DNA from 3 places in the Variovorax sp. YR566 genome. Region 2 is predicted to be linked to each of the others. Evidence: predicted binding sites of a transcription regulator. Region 2 holds the regulator's gene; each other region holds the start of a gene.
What was found. The regulator sigma-54, encoded in region 2, starts transcription at its own class of promoters, with help from an activator protein. The targets are predictions, from matches to a motif close to TGGCANGNAANCTGCTTT.
Positions count from the first base shown of each region.

Region 1 (9,585 bases), 300 kb from region 2:
TGTTCGTCGAGCTGGGTGTAGGCCAGCTCGGTCTCGCCGATGCTGGCGGTCGAGGTGCCCAGGATCAGCGCGATGCGTGAGGCCCCGTACTTCTCGCGCGCGGCGGCCACGGCCTCGATGAAGCCGTCGGCATGCAGGCCCAGCCAGGCGAGCCGGTTGTTGCGGCAGTCCCAATGGGCGAGCGATTCGGGCAGGCGGATCTCCTCGAGGCCGTTGACGCGGCCGATCCAGGTGGGCAGCGGCGCGTCGCCGAAGTCATTGGCGCGCAGCCCGCTGCGTGAGTGGGCGAGCGCGTCGGCCAGCACGTCCTTGCCGACACCGACGGCGGAGGTCGCCGTGTAGGCGCTGATTTGGAGAGGAGAAATTCGGGACGGCACGATCTTGTAGGGGCTTGCTGGCAGGCTCGCGGACGATGGGCGCGCAGGAAGAGGGCGCGAGGGGGAAAGGAGAATGAAAGAAACGAATGTATACCGGCACAGCCTACCAGTTGCGCGGCGCGCGCAGCGTCGGCTGTTTCCTATAGGGCCCAGGCCCTATTGACGGTCGGCGGGCCTTGTGATGGCCGTCATCCGCGAGGCCAGCGCCACCAGCACCAGCACCGGCACGCCCAAGAGCGCGGTGGCAACGAAGAAGGTGCTGTAGCCATAGGCGTCGACGAAGACGCCCGAATAGCCGGCGATGAACTTCGGCAGCAGCAGCATCAGCGAGCTGAACAGGGCGTACTGCGTGGCCGAATAACTGATGTTCGTGAGGCTCGACAGGTAGGCGATGAAGGCCGCCGAGGCGATGCCGCCGGCCAGGTTGTCGGCCGAGACCACGGCGATCAGCGCCGTCAGGTCGTGCCCGCGCGAGGCCAGCCAGGCAAACAGCAGGTTGCTGGCCGCGCTCAGCACCGCGCCCAGCATCAGCACCCGCATCACGCCCAGGCGCATCGACAGCACGCCGCCGACGAAGGCACCCACCAGCGTCATGATCACGCCGTAGATCTTGCTGACCGAGGCCACCTCGTCCTTGGTGAAGCCCATGTCCACGTAGAAGGGGTTGGCCATGATGCCCATCACCACGTCGCTGATGCGGTAGATGGCGATCAGCGAGAGGATCAGCACCGCCTGCCACTTGTAGCGGCGGATGAAGTCGGCGAAGGGCTCTACCAGCACGCTCTGCAGCCATTCGGCGGCATTCTTCGCCTTGGGCAGCACGCGCGGCACCGGTTCGGGCGACAGCAGCACCGTGATCACGCCCACCGCCATCGAGGCCGCCATCACCAGGTAGGCCGTCTTCCACGCCCCGTTCTGGTACGCCGCCGCGCCCGTGACCGCGGCCGCCGGTGCCACCTCGGCCCAGGCCGCGACCCACAGGACGCCCGCGCCGGCCCAGATCATCGCGAGCCGGTAGCCGGTCTGGTAGGCGGCCGCCAGCGCGGCCTGCTTGCGCGTTTCGGCCGATTCGATGCGGAAGGCGTCGAGCGCGATGTCCTGCGTGGCCGAGCCGAAGGCCACCAGCAGCGCGCACCAGATCAGCGGCGTGAGGCCCAGCCGCGGGTCGTTCAACGCCATGCCGATCAGCCCGGCGATCACCACGCACTGCGCCAGCAGCAGCCAGCCGCGTCGGCGCCCGAGCAGGGTGGTCAGCGGCGGCAGCGGCAGCCGGTCGACCAGCGGCGCCCAGACCCACTTGAAGCCGTAGGCCAGGCCGACCCAGCTCAGGTAGCCGATGGTGGTGCGGTCGATGCCCGCTTCGCGCAGTCGGAAACTCAGCGTGCCGAGCACCAGCAGCAGCGGCAGCCCGGCGGAGAAACCCAGCGCCAGCATGCGCAGGGTGGCGGGTTCCAGGTAGACCTTCAGCGCGTCGCGCCAGGGCGGTGAGGGGGCGGTGGGGTTTTCTGCGGGCGAGGCGGACATGAACCCCGGATTGTCCATGAGTGGCGGGGGACATCGGCCAGGGCCTTTGTCTTCATTTGTTCCTATGATCCGCCTCCTATGTGCACACGCTGCGATCGCCCTGTTTCCGCCATCTCTGCCGCTTCCACGTGGAATCCCCGGCGGGCCTTTCTTCTGGCCGCCGCCGGCGCGGCCCTCAGTGCGCCGGCGCTGGCGCAGGTCGATGTCGGCAACGCCTCGGTGGCGCGCAACCTCGTGCCGGCCGACAGGATCGAGGCTGCCGGCGTGCAGCAATACGGCCAACTGCTCGAACAGGCGCGCGCCAAGAATGCGCTCGCGGGCGACAGCAACCCGCAACTGCAGCGCCTGCGCGCCATTGCCAAGCGCCTCATTCCTTTCGCCACGCCGTGGAACTCGCGCGCCCGCGACTGGAAGTGGGAGGTCAACCTGATCGGCAGCAAGCAGATCAACGCCTTCTGCATGCCCGGCGGCAAGATCGCCTTCTTCACCGGCATCCTCGAACAGCTCAAGCTCACCGACGACGAGGTCGCGATGGTCATGGGCCACGAAATGGCCCACGCGCTGCGCGAGCATGCGCGCGCCCGCATGGCCAAGAGCGCGGGCACGGGCGCGGCGCTCTCCATCGGTGCGCAACTGCTCGGCTGGGGCCAGGTGGGCGACCTGGCGGCGCGCGCCGGCACGCAGCTCCTCACGCTCAAGTTCAGCCGCAGCGACGAGACCGAGGCCGATCTCGTGGGGCTCGAACTCGCGGCGCGCGCGGGCTATGACCCGAAGGCTTCGGTGTCGCTGTGGAAGAAGATGGCCGCGGCGTCGAAGAACCAGGGCAGCCTGAACTTTCTTTCGACGCACCCGAGTGGGCCGGATCGCATCACGAAGCTCGAGGCGAACCTGCCGAAGGTCGAGCAGCTCTACCGCGACGCGAAGAAGAGCTGACCTGCATGACGCTCTTTTCCCTTGGGGAGAGGGCGGCGGCCTCCAGATAAGAGCCGCGCCTCATCGTCTGCACCTGCCCTCACCCCAACCCTCTCCCCGAGGGGGGAGGGGGCCAATCCCCGACACGTTTCAGATCCGCGCCACACCGCGTTTCCGCTGGCACGCCGCTTGCATCTCAACTTGTACACATGTTTGGATGCCTGATGATGGTGCATGAAGAAAACGGAGAAAGCGGATCGCCTGCCGCTGCCTGGATCGCGAAATTCGCGACCCCCGTGGCGGACGCAGCGGCTGGCAAGGCCCTGGGCTTTGCCCTGCCGCTCGCCGGGCTGAGCTTCGCGGTCAAGGACAACATCGACGTCGCCGGCGCGCCCACCACGGCCGCTTGCCCGGCCTTCGACCGCCTTCCCACGGTCCATGCAGCCGTGGTGCAGCGCCTGCTCGAAGCCGGTGCATCGCTGGCTGGCAAGACCAACCTCGATCAGTTCGCCTGCGGCCTGAACGGCACGCGTTCGCCGTACGGCGAAGTGCCCAACGCCTTCGACGCGCGATACGTTTCGGGCGGCTCCAGCTCGGGCTCGGCCTACGTGGTGGCGGCCGGCGAGGTCGACTTCGCGCTGGGCACCGACACCGCCGGCTCGGGCCGCGTGCCGGCCGGGCTCAACAACATCGTCGGACTCAAGCCTTCGCGCGGCCTGCTGAGCACCTTCGGCGTGGTGCCCGCGGCGCAGAGCGCCGACTGCGTCTCGATCTTCGCGCGCACCGTCGCCACCGCGGTCGACGTGCTGCTCGCCGCAGTCGGCCACGACGCGCGCGACCCGTACTCGCGCGACCTGGCCCTGAGCCGCAAGCCGCTGCCCGCGCACTTTCGCTTCGGCGTACCCGACAAGCTGAGCTTCTTCGGCGACACCGCCGCCGAACGGGCGTTCAACGACGCGACCGCGCGCCTGCTGGCCATGGGTGGCTCGCCAGTGACCATTTCCTACGCCCCGCTCGCCGAGGCCGCCGCGCTGCTCTATGAAAGCGCGCTGGTCGCCGAACGCTACGCCGCGGTGCGCGAGTTCTTCGATGCGCACGGCGACGACGTGATCGAGCCCGTGCGCGGCATCCTTGCGAGTGGCCGCAACTACAGCGCCGCCGACGTGTTCGAGGCCCAGACGCGGCTGCGCGCCATTGCGCAGCAGGTCGAGCCGATGTGGCGTGACATCGACGTGCTGCTCGTGCCCACCGCGCCCACGCACTACACCCGCGAGCAGATGCGCGCCGACCCGGTGGTGCTGAACCGCAACCTCGGCGCGTACACCAACTTCGTCAACCTGCTCGACTACGCCGCGCTCTCCGTGCCCAGCAGCCTGCGCGCGGACGGCCTGCCCTTCGGCATCACGCTGATCGGCCCCTGCGGCAGCGACCTCGCGCTGGCCGACCTGGGCCAGCGCTACCACCACGCCACCGGGCTCGCGCAAGGCGCGACCGGCGTGCCGCTGCCCGAGCCGCGTGCCATTCCCGGCCTCGCCGCGCCGGACGCCGGCACCCTGCCCATCGCCGTGGTCGGTGCGCATCTCTCGGGCATGCCGCTCAACGCCCAGCTCACCGAGCGCGGCGCCAAGCTGCTGCGTGCCACGACGACCTCGCCCTTCTACCGCCTCTACGCACTGCCGGGCACCGTGCCGCCCAAGCCCGGCCTGCAGCGTGTGGTCGAGGGCAGTGAAGGCGCTGCCATCGCGCTCGAAGTGTGGGCCGTTCCGCTGGCGCAGGTCGGCAGCTTTCTCTCCCTCATTCCGCCGCCCCTGGGCCTCGGCAGCGTCGAGCTGGCCGACGGCTGCTGGGTGAAAGGCTTCATCTGCGAGGGCCACGCGCTGGCCGGTGCGCAGGACGTGACCCTCCTTGGCGGCTGGCGCGCATACGTCGCGAGCCGCGCCACCCCGAGTTCCAACTGACCAGGAGTTCCGATGAGCACCCAAGACAAACCTCCCGCATCGCGTCGCCGAAAGCTGCTGCAGGCCGGCGCCGCGGGCCTGGCCGTGCTGGCCGCGCCCGCCATCGTGCGTGCGCAGGGCGCCGCCAAGCTGCGCATCGGTTTCTGGCCCGTGGCCGCCGGCCTGCCGTTCTTCGCGGCGGTCGACAAGGGCTACTTCAAGGAAGCCGGCCTCGACGTCGAACCGCTCAAGTTCGCCGGCGCGCAGCAGGTGATGGAAGGCATGCTCGCGGGCCGCTGCGACGGCAGCGCCAACGGCACTGGCTCGGCCAACCTCGCCATCGGCGAGATCGCGCAGCCTGGCCTCTTCAAGATCTTCTGCACCAACCCGAGCAACGCGAAATACGTGCTCGACGAATTCATCGTCGCCAAGGACAGCCCCATCAAGACCATGGCCGAACTGGCCGGCAAGAAGGTCGCCTCGGGCCCTGGCATCCAGAACGTCACGCTGTGCAAGACCATGCTGGACCGCGCGGGCGCCAAGGGCGCGACCGTGAGCGAACTGCCCATCGGCCAGCACGTGGCCGCACTGGTCGCGGGCCAGGTCGACGCCTGCTACACGCTGGAGCCCACCGGCACCGTCGGCCGCATGAACGGCACCACGCGCGTCATCGAGGCCGGCGTGGTCGCCAAGTACATCCTCGGCGACCCGATGGCGCCCTGGCACGGCGGGGCAGCCAGCCTCACCACCGAGTTCATCAAGAAGAACCCCGAGATCGCCAAGAAGTACATCGCCGCCTACGCGCGCGGCGTGGAGCTGGTGCGCACCAAGCCCGACGAGGCACGCCAGTTCATGAAGGGCTACACCGCCATCGAAGGCAAGCTCACGGCGGAAGTGCCGCTCGCGTCGTACATGCTCTACAACGAGTTCAAGCCCAGCGACGTCGCGTACTTCCAGAAGTTCTACGACCTGTTCACCGACAAAGGCATCTTCGAGAAGAAGGTCGTGGTGGACACGCTCCTCTACAAGGCCTGACGACCATGGCCGACGCAAGCTCGACCACGGCCGCGCCGTGGACCCCGCCGGCCAGCACGGTCACTGCCGCGCCCAAGCCGCCGCTGCGAGACCGCATGCTGCCCTTCATAGGCCCGGTGGTGCTGTTCATCGTGTGGGACCTGGTGGTGCGGCTCGGCTTCATCAAGCCGATATTGCTGCCCACGCCCGCCGACACCATCGCCGCGCTCATCACCGGCCTGGCCGGCGGCCCGCTGCTCACCGACTTCGCCATGACCGTGTGGCGCACTGTGCAGGCCTTCGTCATCGCGGCGGCCATCGGCGTGCCGCTGGGCGTGCTGCTCGGCAGCAACGAGAAGGCGTACCGCAGCGTGGAGTTCCTGATCGACTTCTTCCGCTCCACGCCGTCGTCCGCGCTCATTCCGCTGTTCCTGCTGATCTTCGGCGTGAGCGACGTCAACAAGGTGGCCATCGCGGCCTTCGGCGCGCTGCTCATCGTGGTGTTCAACAGCGCCTACGGCGTCATCAACGCACGCAAGCAGCGCGTGATGGCCGCGCGCGTAATGGGCGCCTCGCGCTGGCAGGTCTTCAAGGACGTGCTGGTGTGGGAAAGCCTGCAGCCCAGCTTCGTCGGCCTGCGTTCGGCGGTGTCGATGGCGCTGGTGATCGTCATCGTGGCCGAGATGTTCATCGGCTCCGACACGGGGCTCGGCCACCGCATCATCGATGCGCAGCAGGTGCTCAACGTGAAGAGCATGTACGCGGCGATTCTTGCGGCGGGCGCGCTGGGCTATGCGCTGAACATCCTCTTCCTCATTGCCGAGCGCCGCATCGTGCACTGGAGCGGAAGATGAAAGTCACGCAAGACATCGTCGTCAACGGCCCGGTGTACGCCGACGTGCCCAAGCCGGCCTTCAAGCCCGGCCCGGCAGGCACGCACATCACCATCCGCGGCCTCACCAAGTATTTCGCGGGCTGGCCGCTGTACGAGAACTTCGACCTCGACATTCCCAAGCACGCCATCGTCTCGGTGTTCGGGCCCAACGGCTGCGGCAAGTCCACGCTCATCAACATGATCGCGGGGCTCATTCCCATCGATTCGGGCGAGATCCTGTTCGACGGCAAGCAGCGCAAGGACACCAAGATCGGCTACGTGTTCCAGAACTATCGCGAGGCGATGTTCCCGTGGATGCGCACCATCGACAACATCGCCTATCCGCTGAAGCTCGAAGGGCGCAGCAAGGCCGAGGTCGACCGGCGCATGGAAGAACTGGTGGCGTCCTTCGACGTGAAGTTCGACCTGAAGCGCTTTCCGTACGAACTCTCGGGCGGCCAACAGCAGACCGCGTCGATCATGCGTGCGCTCGCGCCCAACCCCGAGGTGCTGTTTCTCGACGAGCCCTTCTCGGCGCTCGACTTCGAGATGACCCTCTTCATCCGCGAGAAGCTGCAGGAAGTGTTCATGCAGACCGGCACCACCATGCTGCTGGTGTCGCACGACCTCGAAGAGGCGGTGTACCTCGCCGACGAAGTGCTGCTGCTGACCAAGCGGCCCACCAAGGTCGCCGAGATACTGCGCTACAGCGATGCACGCCCGCGCACCGTCGAGACGCTGAGCACCGAGAGCTTCGTCGCCATGAAGAAGCTCAGCCTCGACATCTTCCAGCGGGAGGTTCGCCGGTGACGCCCGAGATCAATATCCCCGATGTGATCGCTGAAGTGAGTGCAGTGTTCGCGCGCTACGAGGCGGCGCTGGTCGGCAACGACCGCGCGGTGCTCGACGAGCTCTTCTGGAACAGCCCGCACACGCTGCGCTACGGCTTCTCCGAGAACCACTACGGCCACGCCGACATCAGCGCATTCCGCGCATCGCTGCCCCAGCAGAGCCCGCCGCGCGAACTGCTGCGCACCGTCATCACCACCTACGGCCGTGACTTCGCGACCGCCAACGTCGAGTTCCGCCGCGAAGGCAGCCGCCAGACCGGCCGCCAGAGCCAGACCTGGTTGCGCACGGCCGATGGCTGGCGCGTAGTCGCCGCCCACGTGAGCCTGCTCGGCTGACCCGCGGGCACATTCTTTGCACCCACCTCAAATCCAAGACCGGAGTACGTCATGACCAGCCAATTCAATCGCCGCGATTCCCTCAAGACCCTGGCCGCACTTGGCGCGGCAGGCAGCCTCGGAAGCTGGAGCGCCCTTGCCAGCGCACAGGCCAAGCCCAAGCCGCTCACCGTGGGCGTGATCTACGTCGGCGCACGCGACGACTACGGCTACAACCAGGCGCACGCCATGGCCGCCGCCGAGATCAAGAAGCTGCCCGGCATCAAGGTGGTCGAGGAAGAGAACGTACCCGAGACCGCCGCCGTGCAGAAGACCATGGCCGGCATGATTTCGCAGGACGGCGCCAAGCTGCTGTTTCCCACTTCGTTCGGCTACTTCGACCCGCACATCCTCGCGGTCGCGCCCAAGAACCCCGACGTGCGCTTCTCGCACTGCGGCGGCCTCTGGACCGAAGGCAAGCACCCGAAGAACGTCGGCAGCTTCTTCGGCTACATCGACGAGTGCCAGTTCCTGAACGGCGTGATTGCCGCGCACATGACGAAGAGCAACAAGATCGCCTTCGTCGCCGCCAAGCCCATTCCGCAGGTGCTGCGCAACATCAACGCCTTCACGCTCGGCGCGCGCTCGGTCAAGCCAAACATCACCTGCAGCGTGATCTTCACGGGCGACTGGTCGATGGCGGTGAAAGAAGCCGAAGCCACCAACAGCCTGGCCGACCAGGGCTGCGATGTGTTCACCATGCATGTGGACGGCCCCAAGGTGGTGGTCGAGACGGCAGCCAAGCGCGGCAAGATGGTCTGCGGCTACCACGCGAGCCAGGCCAAGCTGGCACCCAATGCATACCTCACCGGCGCCGAGTGGAACTGGCTCACTGCCTACAAGACCGCCATCGAAGCCGCGCAAACCGGCAAGCCGCATCCCAACTTCCTGCGCGGAGGCCTGAAGGAGGGTTACGTGAAGATGTCCGCCTACGGTCCCATGGTGCCGGACGCCGCGAAGAAACAGGCCGACGACATCAAGGCGAAGATGATCGCGGGCACTTTCGACATCTTCAAGGACGGCATCAAGGACAACAAGGGTGCGGTCGTGGTGCCGGCCGGCAAGGTGCTCAAGCAGACCGACCTGGAACTCGAGAAGATGAACTACCTCGTCGAAGGCGTCGTCGGCCAGGTCTGAGCCGCGCAGCAACAAGCATCGCCATGCGCCACGCGCTCAAGGAATTCGCACTGCCGGTGTTCGCCATCGCGGCGGCACTGCTGGTGTTCGGCCTGCTGGTGGCCTTCGCGGGCGTCGATCCGGTGGAGGTCTGGGCCACGTTGTTCAAGGGCGCGTTCGGCGACTGGTTCTCGTGGCAGAACACGCTGCAGCGCGCTGCGCCGCTGATGCTCACCGCGCTGTGCGTGGCGCTGCCCGCGCGCGCGGGGCTCATCATCATCGGTGGCGAGGGCGCACTGGTGTTGGGTGGGCTGGCCTGCGCGGCGCTGGCGCATGCGGTGCCGCTGCCCGGCAATGTCATCGGCACGGTGATCGTGTGCATCGCAGGCGCCATCGCCGGTGCGGTGTGGATCGTTCTCGCGGGCTGGCTGCGGCAGTTTCGCGGCATCAACGAAACCATCAGCAGCCTGCTGCTGGCCTACATCGCCATCGGCATCTTCAAGCATCTGGTCGAAGGGCCGCTGCGCGACCCGGCGAGCCTGAACAAGCCCTCGACCTATGCATTGAACGACGGGATGCTGATAGGCGGCATCGGTGGTTCCGAC
Region 1 covers NZ_CP197092.1:536,673-546,257, forward strand. The annotation lists gene ACTG4X_RS02575 (beta-ketoacyl-[acyl-carrier-protein] synthase family protein) at 1-377, opposite strand, end outside; gene ACTG4X_RS02580 (AmpG family muropeptide MFS transporter) at 534-1,919, opposite strand; gene ACTG4X_RS02585 (M48 family metallopeptidase) at 1,980-2,834, shown strand; gene atzF (allophanate hydrolase) at 3,038-4,771, shown strand; gene ACTG4X_RS02595 (ABC transporter substrate-binding protein) at 4,784-5,785, shown strand; gene ACTG4X_RS02600 (ABC transporter permease) at 5,791-6,618, shown strand; gene ACTG4X_RS02605 (ABC transporter ATP-binding protein) at 6,615-7,448, shown strand; gene hpxZ (oxalurate catabolism protein HpxZ) at 7,445-7,825, shown strand; gene ACTG4X_RS02615 (BMP family ABC transporter substrate-binding protein) at 7,877-9,001, shown strand; gene ACTG4X_RS02620 (ABC transporter permease) at 9,025-9,585, shown strand, end outside.
Region 1: a site for sigma-54 is predicted at 2,992-3,009, ahead of atzF (allophanate hydrolase). Genes of this name have one in related genera too.

Region 2 (9,585 bases):
GCGCCAGCCGCGCTTGAACAGCGGCTCGCCCGAGGTGTCGATGTAAAGCGTGCAGGTGTCGGTGGTCAGGTGGGCGAACACGCGGCAGTCGGGCCACTGGGTCTCGATGCTCGGGCGCACGCCGTTGGCCTTGGCGCGGAAGCGGTCGGCAATGGCGTCCTTGATGCGCAGGGTGGCGAAATTCAGGCTCTGCAGCGGGCTGTGCTGGGCGGTGGTCTCGATCTTGAAGGTCTGCTTCGGGGTGAACCAGATCTCCCAGGCCACGCCGTTGGCGATGGCGTACAGGTCGTTCTCGCTGCGGTAGGGCGCGTGGGCCAGTTCGACCAGCACGCGCTGCGCGAGCCGGCAGTGCAGGTTGAGCTTCAAGGCGTCGCGCCAGTCGGCGCGCACGCGCACGCCGCCGCGCAGCGTGAGCAGGTCCTGGCCGACGCGGCCGGTCAGGGCGTGCACCTCCTGGGCGAGGAATTCCTCGACGCCGGCGGCGCAAGGCAGGAAAAAGGAGAGATCGTTCACGGAAATTAGGCCATCGGGGAACCCGACTAGGGGACTCCATTGTCGCCGCGTCACGCACCTTCTCTATATAGTCGATTCGCCGATGACCCCCACCCCCGCATCACCGACCGCGCCGGCCGCCGCCAGCGACAGCGGCGACGACCGCTTCGCGATCCAGTGCGAGGTGCTGCGGCTGTCGGTCCGGCCCATCGGTCCGGTGCTGCTGGTGCAGTACCTGCTGAATTGCGGCGTGGCGGCGCTCTTCGCCTGGCAGTACTCGCTGACGCGCGCGCTGGTCTGGATCGCACTGGTCACGGGGGTGACGGTAATGCGCGGCTTCTTCCCGCAGCGCCTGCCAGAGCCCTTCACACCCGGAACGCTGCGCGAAGCGCAGCGCACGCACACGCTGCGCACGGCCATCTGGGAGCTGGCGCACGGGCTGGCCGGGGTGCTGCTGTTCAACCCCGCGAGCGCCGACCTGCAACTGCTGCTGGGCCTGATCCTGATGGGCATGACGCTGTCGTCGGCCTTCTCGGTGTCGTTCTACACGCCGGCCACGCAGCTCGCCATCACGCTGCTGCTGGCGCCGATCATCGTTACCGGCCTATGGATGGGCGCGCCGGTGATGATGGCCGTGGCGGTCATCGGCATCGGCCTGATCGCGATGATGTGGAAGCTGGTGGCCGAGCGTTCGCGCCAGCTCGAAGAGAACATCGGCCTGCGGCTCAACGAGCGCACCCTGCGCGAACAGGCTCTGGCCGGCCTGCGCGCCTCCGAGCATGCGCAGGCCGAGCGTCTGCGCTTCTTCTCGGCCGCCAACCACGACCTGCGCCAGCCGGTGATGGCCATCGGCCTGCAGGCCGAGGTGCTGCGCCAGCAGCTGAACAACGGCGCGGACATGGAGGCGGTGCAGCACACGGTGGGCTCGCTGGCGCGGGCGCAGCAGGCGCTGGAGGGGCTGACCAACCAGCTGCTGGAAATCGGCCGCATCGAGGCCGCGGTCGATCCGCTGCGCCCGGCGGCAGTGGCGCTGGCACCGCTGCTGCAGGAACTGGCCCGGCAGGCGGGCGACGGCCGGGTGCTGGTGCGCTGCCCGCGCGACGCAATCGCCTGGAGCGACACGGTGTCGCTGCGCCGCGTGCTCGCCAACCTGGTCGACAACGCCGTCAAGTTCACACCGCGCGGGCGCGTGCTGCTGGCGGTGCGGGCGCGGCGGCGAGGCGCCGGCAGGGCCTGGCGCGTGGAGGTGCGCGACAGCGGCATCGGCATCGCGGCCGACGCGCAGCAGCGCGTGTTCAACGACTTCGAGCAGATCGGCAACGTCGAGCGCAATCTGCAGCGCGGCCATGGGCTGGGCCTGGCGATCGTGCGGCGGCTGGCAGCGCATCTCGGCATTGCGGTGTCGCTGCGCTCGGCGCCGGGGCGAGGGTCGGTGTTCAGCTTCGAGTTGCCTGCCGCACCGGAAGGCGCGGTGGTGGCGACGCGCCCTGCTGCGGTGGCGCAGAACGATGGCGACGAGGCGGCGCGCACGCCGTTGCGCCCCGGGCTCGCCGTGCTGGTGGTGGAAGACAACACGGTGGTAGCCGACAGCCTCTCGGCCCTGCTGCTGCAATGGGAAGTGGAGCCGCGCGTCTATGCCAGCGCCGCCGAGGCGCTGGCGCTGGCCGACCTGCGCGCGCTCGACGCGGCGCTGTGCGACATCCGCTTGCCGGGCGCGCTTGACGGCATCGCGCTGGCCGAGAAGCTGCAGCGGCAGAAGCCCTCATTGGCGATCGCGCTGATTTCGGCCGACATCAACGAAGCCACCCAGCGGCTCGCCGCCGAGCGCGGCTGGCATGCGCTGCGCAAGCCGGTGCAGCCGGACGAACTGCGCGGCGTGCTGCTGAAGGCGCAGCTGCTGCGGGGCTGACCGAGGCCACCGGGCTGGCACGGCCCCTGCTGTGCTGTCATGGCTTCCGATATATGCTCCGCGCACAGGCCGCCAGCCCTGCCTTCGATGTCCACCGACACATCCCCCCCTCCCCTCGCCGCCGACCCGCGCTACGACCCGCTCGCGATCGCGCTGCACTGGCTGCTCGCGGCCCTGATCGTCGGCTCGTTCGGCGTTGGGCTCTACATGACGGGCCTGCCGTTCTCGCCGCTGCGGCTGAAGGTCTATAGCTGGCACAAGTGGGCGGGCATCACGATCCTCGCGCTGTCGGCGCTGCGGCTGCTGTGGCGGCTGGGGCACCGTCCGCCGGCGCTCCCGCCGGGCATGACGCGGCTGCAGCTGGCCAGCTACCGCATCAGCCATACGCTGATGTACCTGCTGTTCTTCGCGGTGCCGCTGTCCGGCTGGGCCTACAGCTCGGCCATGGGCATGCCGGTCGCGTGGTTCGGCGTGCTGCCGCTGCCCGACTTCGTGCCGGTCGACCACGACTTCGCCGAGGCGGTGCTGCAGCCGCTGCACCGCAACTGCGCCTTCGTGCTGGCGGGCGTCACGCTGCTGCACGTGGTGGCGGTGCTCAAGCACCACTGGATCGACCGCGACGGTCTTCTGAAACGCATGTGGCCCGGGCCACGCAAGGAATCTGCTCGATGATGAAGCGACTGTTTTTCCGCCTCTTGCCGTCGCTCGCGGCACTGGCCTTCGCGATGGCACTGCCGGCCGGCGCCGAGCCCGCGGCCGCGAAGCTCGTTGCCGACAAGAGCCAGATCGTGTTCGTCACCAAGCAGATGGGCGTGCCGGTGGAAGGCACATTCAAGAAGTTCGACGCACACGTCGCCTTCGATCCGAAGAAGCCCGAGGGCGGCAGCGTCGCGCTGCAGATCGACACGGCCAGCGCAGGCTTCGGCGTTCCGATGAGCGATGCCGAGTTGCCCAAGCAGCCATGGTTCGACGCCGCGCATTTCCCGCAGGCGAGCTTCCAGTCAAGCGCCATCAAGGCGCTGGGCGACGGCAAGTTCGAGATGGCGGGCAAGCTCACCATCAAGGGCACGGCCAAGTCCGTGACGGTGCCCGTCAGCATCGCGGCGGCCGGCGGCAACTACGCGGTGGCCACCGGAAGCTTTACGATCCAGCGGCTCGACTACAAGGTGGGCGACGGCGAATGGACCGACACCTCGATGGTCGGCAACGAGGTGCAGGTGCGCTTCAAGTTCACGCTCACAGGCCTCGGGCCGCTGTGAACGGCCGAATGGGCCTGCCCTCCCCTCACTCACTTTTCTCTTTCATGACCCACACAACCAACGCCATGAAAAAGCTCCTTCTCGCCGCGGCCCTGTCGGCCGCCGCGTTCACCGGCGCCACGGCACAGCAGCAACCACAAGGGCCCGAATACACCGCGCCGGCCGTGGCCGCCAAGCCCGCGGGCGGGCCGGTGAAAAACGCCAACTACGTGGTCGACCCGACGCACACCTTCGTGATGTACGAAATGGGCCACTACGGCACCACCACCAACCGGGGCCGCTTCAGCACCAAGGACGGCTCCGTGCAGATCGACGGTACCGGCGCGAGCGGCAAGGTCGACATCACGATGGACATCAGCTCCATCAACACCGGCGTCGACCTGCTCAACCGCCACGTGCAGAGCAAGGACTTCTTCAACGTGGCCGAGTTTCCGACCGGCCGCTTCGTGGCCGACCGCATCGACTTCAGCGGCGGCAAGGTGGTCGACGTGCCCGGCACGCTCACGCTGATGGGCCAGACCAAGCCGGTGACGCTGAAGGCCGTGCGCTTCAACTGCTACCTGAGCCCGCTGATCAACCGCCAGGTGTGCGGCGGCGACTTCGAGACGACCGTGGAGCGCAGCGACTGGGGCATCACCTGGGGGCTGAACTTCGGCTTCGAGAACAAGGTGAAGCTGCTGGTGCAGGTCGAAGCGGTCAACGTGCAGTGACACCGGAGAAGGCAAGGCCATGATGAACACCACCCTTTCGCTGCTCGGCATCGCCGGCGCCATGACTGTGGGCGCGATGAGTCCCGGCCCCAGTTTCGTGATGGTGGCGCGCACCGCCGTGACCTCGCGCACCGACGGACTGGCCGCAGCGCTGGGCATGGGTGCCGGCGGGCTGGTCTTCGCGATCGCCGCGCTGGCCGGGCTGCAGGCGGCGTTCCTGGCCGTGCCGGCGCTGTACGTGGCCATCAAGGGCCTGGGGGGCGCCTACCTCGTCTACCTGGGCTTTCGCATCTGGAGCGGCGCGCGGCAGCCGCTGGCCGTGGCGGCGCAGGAGACGGACGGGTCGCCGCGCCAGCAGGGCCGCAGCGGCCGCACCTTCCTGCTGGGCCTGGCCACGCAGGTCAGCAACCCGAAGACTGCCGTGGTCTACGCCAGCATCTTCGCGGCCTTCCTGCCGCGCGAGGTGCCGCTGGTGCTCGCACTGGCGGTGCCGGCGGTCATTTTCTGCATCGAGACGGGCTGGTACGCCATCGTGGCGCTGGCGCTTTCCTCGGCAGCGCCGCGCTCGGCCTACCTGCGCTACAAGGTCTGGATCGACCGGGCCGCCGGCGGCGTGATGGGGCTGCTGGGCCTGCGGCTGATCTGGTCGGCCGTGCGCGGCAACTGAGCCGACGCTACAACAGGCTCTCCGGCGTCAGCGGCGCCAGCAATTCGAGCATGGTCCGGTCCCAGAAGCCGGAGTCGGGCTCCTCGCTCAGCACGGTGAGCTTGCCGGCGTCGTCGCTGACCCATTCGATGCGCGACTCGTTGCTGCCCTCGGCAAAGCGCAGCCGGTAGGCGCCCTGCTGCTTGAGCACGTCGATGAGCTTCAGTGCCTGCTGCGCCATCTCGGGGCTGCGGATGAAGAGGCCGATCTCGGTGTTGTGCGTCTCCGAGCGCGGATCGAAATTCATCGAGCCGACGAAAAGAATGCGCCGGTCGATCACCGCCGACTTGGCGTGCAGCCTGCCCACCGAAGTGCCGAACAGGCCGAGTCGCACGCTGCGCCGGGTGCGCGTGGAGCTCAGTTCGTAGAGGTCGGCGCCGAGCTTGAGCATGTCGGGCCGGTAGCGGCGGTAGGCGGTGTGCACCAACGGCTCGTCGGTGGCGGCCAGCGAATTGGTGACGACGCTGATCTTCACGTTGCGGCCGCGGATCTCGCGCATCACCTCCAGCCCCGAGGCGCCCGGAATGAGGTAGGGCGAGACGATGGTCACCTCGGAGCGCGCACGGCGCATCTGCTCGACCACGTTGTAGCGCACGCTGTCGACGTCCAGCAGCGGCACGCCGCCGTATGAGACGGTCTTGCCGATCACGCGCTCGGGCGAATCGGCGTAGGCCTCTGCGGTGGCCCAGATCAGTCCGAGCTTGCCGGCGTTCAGGTCTTCCGCCATCGGGCTGTAGCCAAGCAGGTCGTTGGGCGCGGGCGGCGGCGGTGGTGGCGTGGTGTCGGGGCCGGTGGCGACGTCGAAGCGCTTCTGCAGCTCCTCGCGCGACAGGTCGCTGCTCACCACCGACTGGATCGGCCGCACGTAGATGCTGTTCCAGTACTGGTCGAACAGGCTGCCCAGCCGCGGGATCAGCGCGCCGGTGACGAAGGTGTCGAGGTCTAGAAAGTTCTCGCCCGCCGTGCGCCTGAAATACTGGTTGCCGATGTTGCGCCCGCCCGCCACCGCCATCGCGCCGTCGGCAATGAACAGCTTGTTGTGCATGCGGCGGTTGACGCGGCTGAAGTCGAAAAGCGACGCGCTGAAGCGCTTCAGCAGGCTGCCGCGCCCGGCCGGGAACGGGTTGAACAGGCGCAGCTCCACGTTGGGCGTGGCGGCCAGGCCGAGCAGCAGCTCGTCTTCGCCGGAGGTGTAGAGGTCGTCCATCAGCAGCCGCACGCGCACGCCGCGCTGAGCGGCGTCGCGCAGGGTGCGCATCAGGTAGCGGCCGGTTTCGTCGTTCTCGATCTGGTAGTACTGCACGTCGAGCGTGCGCTGCGCGCGACGGGCCAGTTGGATACGGGTGTCGAAGGCGAAGTCGCCGCCGGGCATGAGGCGAAAGCCGCTCAGGTCGGGGTCGGGCTGCGAGGCCAGCGCGATCTTGCCGAGCGCGGTGTCGGCTGACACGGCCATGGCCTTGGTGGGCGGGCGCGGCGCCTCGTCGGGCAATGTGGCGCAGCCTGCGAACAGCAAGACCGCCGCCATGACGAAAACCCAATGCCCACAACGCGAAAGCGACAGCAGGCGACGGGTCATCGGTGGCTTTCTACAGGGCCTTGCGAAGGTTGGCGGGCGCGATGCGCAGCGCCTCGCGGTACTTGGCCACGGTGCGGCGCGCGCACTCGATGCCCTGCTCTTTCAGCATCTCGGAGATCTGGCTGTCCGACAGCGGCTTCTTGATGCTCTCGGAGCTGACGAACTGCTTGATCAGCGCGCGCACCGCGGTGCTCGACGCATTGCCGCCGGTCTCAGTGCCCAGCGCCGAGCCGAAGAAGTACTTGAGCTCGACCGTGCCGAAGGGCGTGGCCATGTACTTGGCGGTGGTCACGCGCGAGATGGTCGATTCGTGCAGGCCCAGCTCGTCGGCGATCTCGCGCAGCACCAGCGGGCGCATCGCGAGTTCGCCGTGCACGAAGTAGCTCTTCTGCCGCTCGACGATGGCGTTGCTCACGCGCAGGATGGTGTCGAAGCGCTGCTGGATGTTCTTGATGAACCAGCGCGCCTCCTGCAGCCGCTGCGACAGCGCCTGGCTGCCTTCGCCCTTGTGCGACTTGAGCGCGCCGGCGTAGATGTCGTGCACGCGCAGGCGCGGCATCACCTCGGGGTTCAGCATGACGCGGAACTTCACATTGGTGCCGCGGCCCGTCTTGGTGACGATCACGTCGGGAATGACGATGTTGCGCTCGACATCGACAAAGCGCCGACCCGGCTTGGGTTCGAGCCGCGCGATGATCTGCAGCGCCGAGCGCACCAGCTCCTCGTTGCTGCGGGTGAGCGTGGCCAGGCGCTTGAAATCGCGGCGCGCGAGCAGTTCCATCGGCTGCTTGCAGATGGCGATGGCGGTCTTGCGGACCAGCTCTTCCTCGTCGGTCTCGTCCTCGCGGGCCAGGGCACGCAGCTGGATGCCCAGGCATTCGCCGAGGTCGCGAGCGCCGACGCCGGCGGGTTCCAGGCTTTGCAGCAGGCCGAGCGCCACCTGAAAGTGATGCACGAGGTCGTCGAACTGGTCGTTGTCGTCGCCGGCCAGGCCCGAGGCCAGTGCGGGCAGCGAGTCTTCCAGGTAGCCGTCGTCGTTGAGCGATTCGATGAGAAAGCGCAGCGCGGCGCTGTCGTTCTCGTTCAGGCGCAGGCTCAGGGCCTGGCGGTGCAGGAAGGACTGCAGCGACTCCTGGCTGCGCGCGAGTTCGGTGGCGTCGGCACGTTCGTCGTCGCCCAGGTTGTTCTGGCGCGCGGGCGCATCGCTGCCCCATTCGCTGTCGTCGGGCGCCATGTCGACGGTGCCGTCGCCTTCCCAGTCGGGCTCGCGCTCGGTGATCTCGGCAGCGGGGCCGTCGGTGTCGGCCGTGGTGGCGGTGCTGGTTTCGGTGGAAGCAGTGGACGCGCTGGCGGCGGGCGAAGCGAAGTCGCTTTCGCCGTCGCCGCTATCGCCGCCGTCGTCGCGCGGCACCGGGGCATCGGCCGTGTCGAGCCCGAATTCCTCGCGCGCCGCTTCTTCAGCCGTGCGCTCGAGGAACGGGTTCTCGTCGAGCATCTGCTCCACCTCCTGGCTCAGTTCGAGCGTGGAGAGTTGAAGCAGCCTGATCGACTGCTGCAGCTGTGGCGTCAACGCCAGATGCTGCGAGACGCGAAGGGATAGCCCTTGCTTCATGGGAACCGCTCCCGCCCTTACATGCGGAAGTGTTCGCCCAAGTACACCCTGCGTACTTCGGCGTTGTCGACGATCTCCGAGGGTGTGCCTTGTGCCAGCACATGCCCGTCGCTGATGATGAAAGCGTGATCGCAGATGCCCAGCGTTTCACGCACGTTGTGGTCGGTGATGAGCACGCCGATGCCGCGCTCCTTCAGGAAACTGATGATCCGCTGGATTTCGATCACCGCGATCGGGTCGATGCCGGCGAAGGGCTCGTCCAGCAGGATGAAGCGCGGCTGCGTGGCCAGTGCACGCGCAATTTCGACGCGGCGGCGCTCGCCGCCCGACAGCGCAAGCGCGGGCGAATCGCGCAGGTGGTCAACGCGCAGGTCGGCCAGCAGCTCGGCCAGGCGCTCGTCCATGTGCTGCTTCGACAGCGGCGCCATCTTGCCGCTCTCGTCGGGCTCGCTCTGGAGCTCGAGCACGGCGCGCACGTTTTCCTCGACCGTGAGCTTGCGGAAGATCGAGGCTTCCTGCGGCAGGTAGCTCAGGCCCATGCGGGCGCGGCGGTGGATCGGCATGTGGGCGATGGGCTCGCCGTCGATGCTGATGTCGCCCGCGTCGGCGCGCACCAGCCCCACGATCATGTAGAACGAGGTGGTCTTGCCCGCGCCGTTCGGCCCGAGCAGTCCGACGACTTCGCCCTTCTGCACGTCGAGCGAGACGTCTTTCACGACCGTACGGCTGCCGTAGCTCTTCTTCAGGCCGCGCGCGATCAGGCGGCTGCCCGGTGCGCCGTTGGTGTCCTGCGTTCCTGCGGTTTCGATCACTTGCGGGTTTCTCCCTGGTCACTGAGCGTGGTGCTCTGGCGCAGGCCCTTGCCGGGTGCGGGCATGGGCGCCGGCGGCGGCGCCTTCGCGCCGGCCGGGGCCGAGGCACCGGCTGCCGGTGCGGTGGCGGCCTTGGGGGTCAGGATGGTCTTGACGCGCCCGCCCGGGGTGGACGCGTTGACGGCGGTGTTCGGCGGCACGGTGGAACCGTTGACCGTGTAGGTGTCGTTGCTCTGGTCGTAGACGATCAGCGCGCCCTGGCTCTCGTCGTTCGGCGTAGCGCCGAGCAGGCGGCGCATGGTGGCGTTGCGGATGAACTTGACGTTGTCGGCGCGGCTGTCGTACTCGATGACTTCCGACTCGCCCTCGATCCACTCGTCGGGCGCATTGCGTTTCTGCTTGTAGTAGGCCCGCTTGCCCGGTGCCGCCGTGACCACGCCGTACTGGTAGCCCTCGGGGTCCTGGCGTACATCCATACGTGCGCCGCGGATGATGATCGTGCCCTTCGT
Region 2 covers NZ_CP197092.1:838,065-847,649, reverse strand. The annotation lists gene ACTG4X_RS03980 (THUMP domain-containing class I SAM-dependent RNA methyltransferase) at 1-513, opposite strand, end outside; gene ACTG4X_RS03975 (ATP-binding protein) at 596-2,401, shown strand; gene ACTG4X_RS03970 (cytochrome b) at 2,489-3,073, shown strand; gene ACTG4X_RS03965 (YceI family protein) at 3,073-3,660, shown strand; gene ACTG4X_RS03960 (YceI family protein) at 3,726-4,370, shown strand; gene ACTG4X_RS03955 (LysE family translocator) at 4,390-5,037, shown strand; gene ACTG4X_RS03950 (phospholipase D family protein) at 5,045-6,652, opposite strand; gene rpoN (RNA polymerase factor sigma-54) at 6,663-8,264, opposite strand; gene lptB (LPS export ABC transporter ATP-binding protein) at 8,282-9,076, opposite strand; gene lptA (lipopolysaccharide transport periplasmic protein LptA) at 9,073-9,585, opposite strand, start outside.

Region 3 (9,585 bases), 1.2 Mb from region 2:
GGCCGCTGACTTCGGCCCACACGGCCATCGTCGCCTTCGACCCGCCGCGGCTGTACCACGACCGCGAACGCGCGCTGTGGGTGCCCGAGCCTTCAGATTTGCCCGAACTGGCCCGATGGCTGCGCGCTTGCGGCGTGCAGACGCTGGCCATCGTGCAGCCGCACGACCAGGGCCGGCTGCCCGAGGCGCTCAAGCGGGGGCTCGCCAGTCTCGACGAGCAGGCGGTGGTGGCCTGCGGCTTCGAACGCGTGATCCTCGTGCGCTCGGCGCGCAAGCCGGTGAACGCGAAGTTCGCCAACCCGCTCGAGCGGCTGGCCGCGTGGATGCTGTCGGTCGTGCGCTTCATGGTGCCTAGCAGCGAGCAGCCGGTGCGCGCATCGAAGGTGGCGGAGCTGGTCGACGTGGCGCTGCGCATCGCGCCGCCGGGCGTGCACGTGGCCGCACCCGAAATGGTGTGGCAGGCCGCCCAGGGCGACATGCCCGGCGTGGCCGCACGCTGGCTTGGCGTATCGGGTTAATTCATCCGCGCCACTGGCGCAGCAGCTCCGCCGAATCGACCACCAGCCCGAGGTGCAGCGACACCATCGCCAGCGCCGCGCCCTCCAGGTGCGGGTCGGTGCCGCGCACGAGGTCGCGCAGCACGATCACTCGGTAGTTGCGGTTGTTGGCGTCGAAAGCCGTGTTGAGCACGCAGCAGTCGGTGAACCCGCCGTTGAGCACCACCGTCTCGATGCGCTGGTTGCGCAGCAGAAAGTCGAGGTCGGTCGGGTAGAAGGCCGACAGCCGGCGCTTGTTGTCCACGCGCATGTCGCCGGGCTCGACGCGCGTGACCCACTCGGTCCACTTCGAGCCTTCGATGGCGTGCGCGTCGGCATTCGGAATTTCGCCGACGTGCAGCGGAAAGGTGCGCCGCCATGCAGAAGGAATGCCGCGGATGTCGTCCACGCCATCGGGCCGCAGCACCGACTTGATGTGCACGATGCGCACACCCAGCGCGCGCACTTCGTCGTGGAAGCTGTCGATGGGCGTCACCACGTCGCGTGCGCGCGGTGCGGGGCAGGGGCAGTCGGGGCTGTCGTCGAGATGGCCCCGGTGCATGTCGATGGAGACGACCGCGGTGGTGGCGGGGTTCAGGTAGTCGGCGAATTGCGCCGCGTCGAGCTCGCGCTCTTCGTTGTAGACCCAGGCCTTCATCGGCGTTCTTCTCTCACGTAGGGTTGGCCCAGCGCGCCGGGCTCTTCATCGGCGCCGCGCCGCGAGAGCGCGACCCACACCATCACGCCGAGCGTCACCGCATACGGCGTCATCATCACGAAGTACTGCGGCAGCTGCACGCCGGCGGCAGCCAGCTGCGGAATCAGCGCCTCGATGCAGCCGAACAGCAGCGCGCCGACCAGCGCCTTCCACGGCGACCAGCGCGCGAAGATTACCAGGCCCACCGCGATCCAGCCGCGTCCGCCGGTCATGCCCGCGATCCACAGCTTGGTGCTGACCACCGAGATGTAGGCGCCCGCCAGCCCGACCAGCGCCGAGCCCGCGAGCACCGCCGCGAAGCGCCATGCCGTCACGCGGATGCCGGCCGCGTCGGCCGCCTGCGGGTTCTCGCCCACCGCGCGCAGCCGCAGGCCGGTGGAGGTGCGTGCAAAGAACCACGCCACCGCGCCGAAGATCGGCAGCGTGAGCCACACCATCGCGTTCTGCTCGAAGAGCCTGCCCACGACCGGCAGCAGCGACAACGGCCACAGCGCCATCGCGCCGATGCCTTCGGTGGCATGGTTGGTCCAGTCGGCCATCGAGCCGACCAGCGCCGTGAGCCCCTGGCAGAAGAACACCAGCGCGAGCCCGGCAATCACCTGGTTCACGCGCAGCCAGATCACCATTACCGCGAACAGCACCGACACCACGCTGGCCGCGAGCATCGCGAGCACCAGCGACACGGCCGGCTGCCCGATGACGATCTGCGCGCCGATGCCGGCGAGTGCGCCGACCAGCATCAGCCCTTCGGCGCCGAGCGCGAGCACGCCCGCGCGCTCGCAGATGATGAGGCCGAGTGCCGCGAGCGCATAAGGCACCGCGAAGTCCGGCGTGCTCGCGAGCCAGTTGAGCATGATGCTGCCGCTCATTGCGCAGCCTCCCCGCCCACGCGGCGCAGCCGGTGGCGAATGAAGAAGTCGCTCGACGCCACGCACACCACGATCACCGCCTGGATGAGCTGCACCATCGAGAACGGCACCTGGTAGAACACCTGCAGGCTGCGTCCGGTGACGAACAGCGCCGCCACCAGCAGCGCCACCACCGTGGCCGCGAGCGGGTTGTTGCGCGCGAGAAAGGCAATGAGGATGCCCGAGAAGCCATAGCCCTGATAGAAGGCCTGAGTGAGCCGGCCCTCCTGCCCCGCGACCACCGCGAAGCCCGCGAGCCCGGCCATCGCGCCCGACAGCAGCACCGCGCCGTAGATCGTGCGTCGCACCGGCACGCCGTTGGCATGCGCGACACGCGGGTTCGCATCGACGAAGCGCAGGTAGAGTCCCACGCGGCTCACGCTCACCAGCCACCACGCCAGCAGCGCGACCACGCCTGCCAGCAGGATCGAACTGCCGATGCCCGCACCCAGCTCGGGCAACCGCTCGAACACGCGAAACTGCGGCGAGTAGGGGAAGTTGTCCTTCGGGTCCTTCCAACTGCCGTAGACCAGGTGCAGCAGGAAGTTGGCCGCCATGTAGTTGAGCATCAGCGTCGAGATGATCTCGTTCACGCCCAGCTTCAGCTTGAGCCACGCGGGGCCCAGCACCCACAGCAGGCCGCAGCCGATGGCGGCCGCAAACATCAGCGGCAGGCGCAGGTTCTCGGGGCCGATCTGCCACATCGAGATGGTGGTCGCGCCGATGGCGCCCCAGATCATCTGGCCCTCGAGGCCGAGATTCCAGAAGCGCGCGCGGAATGCGATGGAGCCCGCCAGGCCGACGAGGATCATCGGCGCGGCCTGGAACAGCACGGCGCGGAAGTTCTGGCCGTCGAAGAAGGTCTGCATCACGAACTCGTTGGCGAGTTCATCGGCGGGCACGCCCGCGGCCACGAGGATCGCGGCGGAGATGGCGAAGCCCACGAGCAATGCGGCCGCGAGGATCAGCGCCTGCCAGCGCCAGGCCATGTGCTGGCGGATTTCGAGCGCGTAGCGGCGGCGCGCGAGCGGTTGTGTGTGCTGCTGCGAGTTCACCTGGGTCCTGGGCGCTTGTGCCGTGTCGACGGAGAGCGAGGCATCAGCCATGGTCCACCATCGCCTGTCCGATGGCCTGCCGGTCGGCGGGCTGCGCGAACTCGCCGGCGATGCGCCCGCGCGTCATCACGCCCACGCGGTCGGCCAGTTGCAGCACTTCGTCGAGGTCCTCGCTGATCAGCAGCACCGCCGCGCCGCTGTCGCGCGCGGCGCGCAGCCGCGCATGCACCTCGGCACTGGCGCGCACATCGAGCCCGCGGCTCGGGCTGTGGGCAAGCACCAGCGTGGGCGACTTGCCGAATTCGCGCGCGAGCACCAGCTTCTGCGCATTGCCGCCCGAGAGCAGCGCGGCCTTCTGCGCGACCGAGCGCACGCCCTGCACGTCGAAGGCGCGCACCGCTTCCTGCGTGTCGCTCTGGATGCGGCCGCGGCGCAGGCGCCACACGGGGCCGTAGCGGCCGGTGTGCACGCGGCCGATAGCGTAGTTCTCGGCCACCGAGAGGCCACCCGCGAGCGCGAGCCCGTATCGGTCGGCCGGAATGGCTGCAATGCCGATGCCGCGGCGTGCCGACGCGGCCATGGTCTTCAGGTCGCCGTGGCCTTCGAGCCGGATCTCGCCTTCGGTGGCTTCGCCCGGCAGGCCCATGATCGCGCCCGCCAGCTCGCCCTGGCCGTTGCCGCCGACACCGGCCAGGCCGTAGATTTCGCCCGCGTGAAGTTCGAGATCCACGCCGTCGAGCACGCGCCGGCCTTCGGGCGAGGCGGGTGTGCGCAACCCGCGCACCGAAAGGCGCACGGGGCCGCGCGATGCGGTCGAAGCCTGGAATCCTTGCGTGGCAATCGATTCACCCACCGTGAGCCTCACCAGCTCGGCGACCGATGCTTCGCCCGGCTTCAGCGTGGCCACTGTGCGCCCGCCGCGCATCACCGTCACGCGGTCGGCATACGTCTTCACGTCGGCCATCTTGTGCGTGACCAGCACCACGGCGGAACCGGCGCGCGCCAGGCCCTGCACCGTCTGCAGCAGGCGCGCGGCCTCCTGGTCGGTCAGCACGGCCGTGGGCTCGTCGAGGATCAGGATGCGCGCGCCCGCGAGCAGCACCTTGAGGATCTCCACGCGTTGCTGTTCGGCAATCGACAGCGCATCGATGCGCTTCGACGGATCGATGTCAAAGCCCAGCTCCGAGGCCTTGTTGCGAATGTCGCGCTCGATCTCGCGCAGCCGCTCGCCATGGCTTTGAAATTCGGCCGGCGGCGGCGCGGTGAGCAAGATGTTCTGCGCCACCGTGAAAGGCCGCACCAGCTTGAAATGCTGATGGACCATGCCGATGCGGTGCTTCGCCGCGTCACGCGGACCGGCGAAGCGCACCGCGTTGTCGTCCACCAGCAGCTGCCCGGCCTCGGGTGCATAGAGCCCGGCCGCGATGTTCATCAGCGAAGACTTGCCCGCGCCGTTCTCGCCCAGCAGTGCATGCACCTCGCCCCAGCGCGCAGCGAAGTGTGCGTCGGTCAGCGCCGCGAAGCCGTCGAAGGACTTGCGGATGCCGGTGAGTTCGAGCGCGTTGTTGGGCATGAAATTACTTCTGCGTGACCACGCCCTTGACGAACCAGTCCATCTTCCACAGATCCGCATCGGACAGCACCGCGCCCTTGGCCACGCGCTCCTTGCCGTCGCGGTCGGCGAGCGGGCCGGCGTAGATCTGCTTGCCCTTCATGATCGCGTCGCGCTCGGCGGTGATGACCGCGGCCTTGTCCTTGGGCACGGCGGGGCCGAAGCCGGCGATGTCGGTGCCGCCGTCCTTCATCTCGATGAAGGCGCCGTACTGCGCGGGCTTCCAGTTGCCGGCCATCACCTTCTTCAGCTCAGGCGTCAGGAAACGGTCCCACACCCACACCGAAGAGCACAGCGTGGCCTTGGGCGCGAACTGGCGCAGGTCGCGGTGGTGACCGGTGCCGTACACGCCGCGCTCCTGCGCGACGATCTGCGGCGTGGGGCTGTCGACGTGCTGGCCGATCACGTCGGCGCCCTGGTCGATGAGCGCGGCGGCTGCGGCGCGTTCCTTCACCGGGTCGTTCCAGGCGCCGGTGTAGATCACGTTGACCGTGGCGTTCGGGTTCATCTTCTGCGCGCCGAGCGCGAAGGCGTTGATGGTCCAGTTCACCACGCCGAAGGGGTTGGCTGCGACGAAGCCGAGCTTGCCGGTCTTCGATGCAGCGCCGGCGGCCATGCCGCAGAGGTACTGGCTTTCGTAGGTGCGGCCGTAGAACGATTCGAGGTTGCTGCCGTTGGTGGTGCCCGAGCCGTTGAGGAAGGCAACATCGGGGTACTTGGCGGCCAGGTCCTTGAAGCTGTCGGAATAACCGAAGGCCGTGCCAATCACGATGTTGGCGCCGCGCTGGATGAACTTCTCTGCAGCGGGCTTGATGGCCGATGCGTCTTCGGGCACGTTCTCGACGAACTGGATCTTCTGGCCGATTTCCTTTTCGATCTTCACGCGGGCCTCGTCAAAGGCCTGCGTCCAGCCGCCATCATTTTTCGGGCCGAAGTAGAGCATCGCGATCTTCGGCTTGTCCTTCAGCGTGAAGCCGTCGGCGGCCGCAGCGGGCAGCGTGGTGAAGAAGGCGCCGCTGGCCGCGACGGTCATCGCGAGGCCCAGGCCGGGAGTGAGGGTGCGCAACTGCATGGGACTACCTTTGGTGAGAGGCTTTGAAGAAAGGGAGGACGGAAAAAAGAGAACGAGCGCAGCGCACGTCACATCATGAAGTTGATGCGGAACACATTGCCCTCGGGATCGAGCAGCACCGACTGGTACCAGTTGTAGTAAGTGACGTATGGCGGCTTGATGAGCGTGGCGCCGGCTTCGAGCGCGACCGGCACCATGCGGTGGACGTCGGCCTGGCTGTCGACGTCGATGTTCAGCAGGAACTTGACGCCGCGTGTGTCTGAAAACTCGCTCAGGTGCAGCAGTTCGTAGGCATCGAGTGCGTTGAAGCCAAGGCTCGACTTGCCGGTGTCCAGGCCTCGGAAGATGGGTGAGCGGATCGCTTCGATCTCTTTGAAACCGAATACTCGCTGGTAGAAGCCGCTGAGTGCGACCACGTCTTTTGCGAAGACGTTGACGTAGGAGAGGTGGGCCATGTCAGTTGCTCATTGGGCGTTTGCTGTTGTTCTTGTTCGGGGGACATTCGCGGAGCAAGGTACCCCGTCAGCGTGATCGCACCCCGAAGAACAGCAGGCAGTCATTTCAAGCCATCGCCTTCGTGCCACCAAAGGTCGTCTGCTTGACGAACTTCGAGGTCAGGTGGTCCCCAGAAGAAATCGGCGCGTACTTCGCCGACTCCCCTGGCGCGAGACAGCTAGGCAGGCACTCGACCATCGCGTCGTAGTTCGGCTGATGGAAGAACACCAGCGATTGCCGGCGATTGGTGCTCGCGACCTCGAAGGGTGGGTTGATCACGCGGTGCAGCGTGGACACCCACTGGTCGTTGGTCCACTGCATCATGAGGTCGGCGATGTTGACCACCAGGCCACCCTCGACCTGCGGCACGTCCACCCACTGGCCGGCCTTGTTGAACACCTGCAGGCCCTTGTCGTCGGGCAGCACGATGGTGAGGCTGCCGTAGTCGCTGTGCGCGCCCGCACGCAACTGGCCGGGCAGTGGCTGTTCGCGCTGTGGCGGATAGCTCAGCACGCGGAACATGCTGATGTGCTTGTCGATTTTGTCGTCGAAGAAGGTCTCGGGCAGCGACAGGCCGAGCGCAAAGACACGCATCAGCGAGCGCGAGAGATCGCTCATCGCCTCGAAGTAGCCTTCGTAGGCTTCGCGGAAACCCTCGATGGGCGGCCAGCTGTTGGGCTCGAAGTGCGGGCCGGCGGCGGGGCCGCGGTGGTAGTCGTCTTGCGGCACGTTCGACGGGCCGATAGAGAAAGATTCCTTCAGGTCGCCGGGGGCCGCTTCTTCGAGGCTGTACGAGAGCCCTTCCTCGCCCACCGCGCTGTAGCCGCGCACCGCGTCTTCGCGCGGGCGATCGACCTTGCGCTTTTCACCCAACGGCATGTCGAAGAACTTGCGCGAGAGCGACGACACGCGCGAGATCAGCTCGGGCGCAATGCCGTGGTTCGTGATGACGAGAAAGCCGATGCTGCGGCAGGCCTCGTCGACCTTCTTCGCGACCTCGGCCTTGCCTTCGGCGGTGCCCGCGAAGTAGGGCGCTAGATCGATGATGGGGACGGACAGCAGGGTCATGGCAGGTTCCTCATGCTTGGCATGCCTTTCGCCATGCAACGTCTGTGCCAGTTGGACCAAATGGACAAAACGCATTCGTCGCGTCAGCATGGTGCGCAACGACGCGCTGCGAAGGCTGCTGCGGCGCAAGGCGATGCACCACGGCCTTACAGTGGTGCGCTGTGCTGTCTGCCGATTCACCAACGAACGAACAAGAGCGAGGGAAGATGCCGAAGACCAAAGCGCTGGCTGCCAGTGCCAGCAAAGAGAAGAGCCCGGCGCGCAAGCGCGCAAAACCCGCGGTGCGCAGTGCGTCCGCGGTGAGCCGCCGGCTGCGCCAGATCGAGGACAAGCGCAGCGCGATCCTCGGTGCGGCGCTGGGGTTGTTCTCCCGCTTCGGCCTGCACGGCACGTCGATCGACCAGGTGGCGGCACGCGCCGATGTATCGAAGAGCAACCTGCTCTACTACTTCGCGAACAAGGAAGAGCTCTACGTCAACGTGCTGCGCGATCTGCTCGCGCTGTGGCTCGAGCCACTGCGCGGCTTCAGTGCCGAGCAGGACCCGGGCGAGGCCATCGGCGACTACATCCGCCGCAAGCTGGTGGTTTCGCGAGACAGGCCCGATGCATCACGGCTCTTCTGTCTGGAAATGATCCAGGGCGCGCCGCTGCTGCGCGACGAACTCGACCGCGAACTGCGTACGCTGGTGGAGAAAAAGTCGGAGGTGATTCGCGTGTGGGTCGAAGCGGGCAAGCTGGCGCCCGTCGATCCGCATCACCTGATCTTCGCGCTGTGGGCGGTGACGCAGCACTACGCGGACTTCGGCGTGCAGGTGCAGGCGCTGTCGGGGCATACGCTGGACGATGAGGCGTTCTTCGAGAAGACCGTCGAGAACGTGCAGCGCATCTTTCTTCAAGGCATCACGCCGCGCTGATTCTGGTGGATTTCAGTGCGGTGGCGCCGCGATCTCGTGATAGCGCCGGTCGAAGTAGATCAAGCCCTGCGTCGCACCACCGATGGCAATGGCCACCGCTTCGCAGAACAGCACGTCGTGCGTGCCCGCGCTCGTCGCATGCACGACGCGGCAGTCGAAGGACACGGCCGCGTCGTCGAGCATCGGCGAACCGGTGGTCTTGCGGCTCCACTGGCCGGCGGCGAAGCGCTCGTCCATCGGCGTCTTGCCGCCGAACAATGCGGACAGCGACTGGTGCCCCGCGGCCAGCACGTTCACGCACAGCACGCCGTTGGTCTTGAATGCCGGGTACACCGAGGCCGAACGGTTCAGGCACACCAGCAGCGTCGGCGGCTCGTCGGTCACGCTGCACACGGCCGATGCCGTGAAGCCGGCGCGACCCGCGGGGCCGTCGGTGGTGATGATGTTCACCGCCGCGCCCAGCCGCGCCATCGCGTTGCGGTAGTCGGCCTTCGCCAGGCTCGGCAGCAGGCCGGCGGGGTTCGATGACGATGAAGCAGCGTGGGAGGCCATGGCATTCAGCAGCATGTGGTGAGTCCTTCAGGCCAGCACGCAGGCCTCGTCGAAGGGCAGCCGCGGCAGGCGGCCGAACACCTTCGACGCATCGCCGTGGCCCAGGTTGATGAGGAAGTTGACGGTCCAGTCGGTGCCTTCGAAGAAGGCCGCGTCGACCTTCGCCTTGTCGAAGCCCGACATCGGGCCTGCATCGAGGCCGACCGCGCGCGCTGCGAGCAGCAGGTAGCCCGCCTGCAGGCTGGCATTGCGAAAGGCGGTTTCGTGCGCGGCCTCGGGGCTGCCGGTGAACCAGCTGCGCGCATCGGCATGCGGGAACAGCGTGGGCAGCTTGTCGTAGAACTTGCGGTCCCACGCCGCGATGACCGTGACTGGCGCGGCCATGGTCTTGTCGAGGTTGCCCTTGGAGAGCGCCGGTGCGAGGCGTTGCTTGCCTTCGGGCGTGCGCACGAACACGAAGCGCGCGGGCGAGCAGTTGGCCGAGGTGGGGCCGAGACTCGCCAGCGCATAGATCTGCTGCAGCTGTGCGTCGGTGACGGGTTCGTCGGTCCAGCCGTTGTGGGTGCGCGCGCCGGTGAAGAGCAGCGACAGCGCGGCGGCGTCGAGTGTGGATGCAAGAGTTGTGGTCATGCTGGTACGGCGGATGCGCTGACCC
Region 3 covers NZ_CP197092.1:6,842,592-6,852,176, reverse strand. The annotation lists gene ACTG4X_RS32100 (hypothetical protein) at 1-518, shown strand, start outside; gene ACTG4X_RS32095 (cysteine hydrolase family protein) at 520-1,194, opposite strand; gene ACTG4X_RS32090 (ABC transporter permease) at 1,191-2,123, opposite strand; gene ACTG4X_RS32085 (ABC transporter permease) at 2,120-3,268, opposite strand; gene ACTG4X_RS32080 (ABC transporter ATP-binding protein) at 3,261-4,790, opposite strand; gene ACTG4X_RS32075 (BMP family ABC transporter substrate-binding protein) at 4,795-5,901, opposite strand; gene ACTG4X_RS32070 (VOC family protein) at 5,970-6,356, opposite strand; gene ACTG4X_RS32065 (isopenicillin N synthase family dioxygenase) at 6,463-7,464, opposite strand; gene rutR (HTH-type transcriptional regulator RutR) at 7,671-8,378, shown strand; gene rutF (NADH-dependent FMN reductase RutF) at 8,391-8,945, opposite strand; gene ACTG4X_RS32050 (malonic semialdehyde reductase) at 8,958-9,560, opposite strand; gene rutD (pyrimidine utilization protein D) at 9,557-9,585, opposite strand, start outside.
Region 3: a site for sigma-54 is predicted at 7,497-7,514, ahead of ACTG4X_RS32065 (isopenicillin N synthase family dioxygenase). Genes of this name have one in related genera too.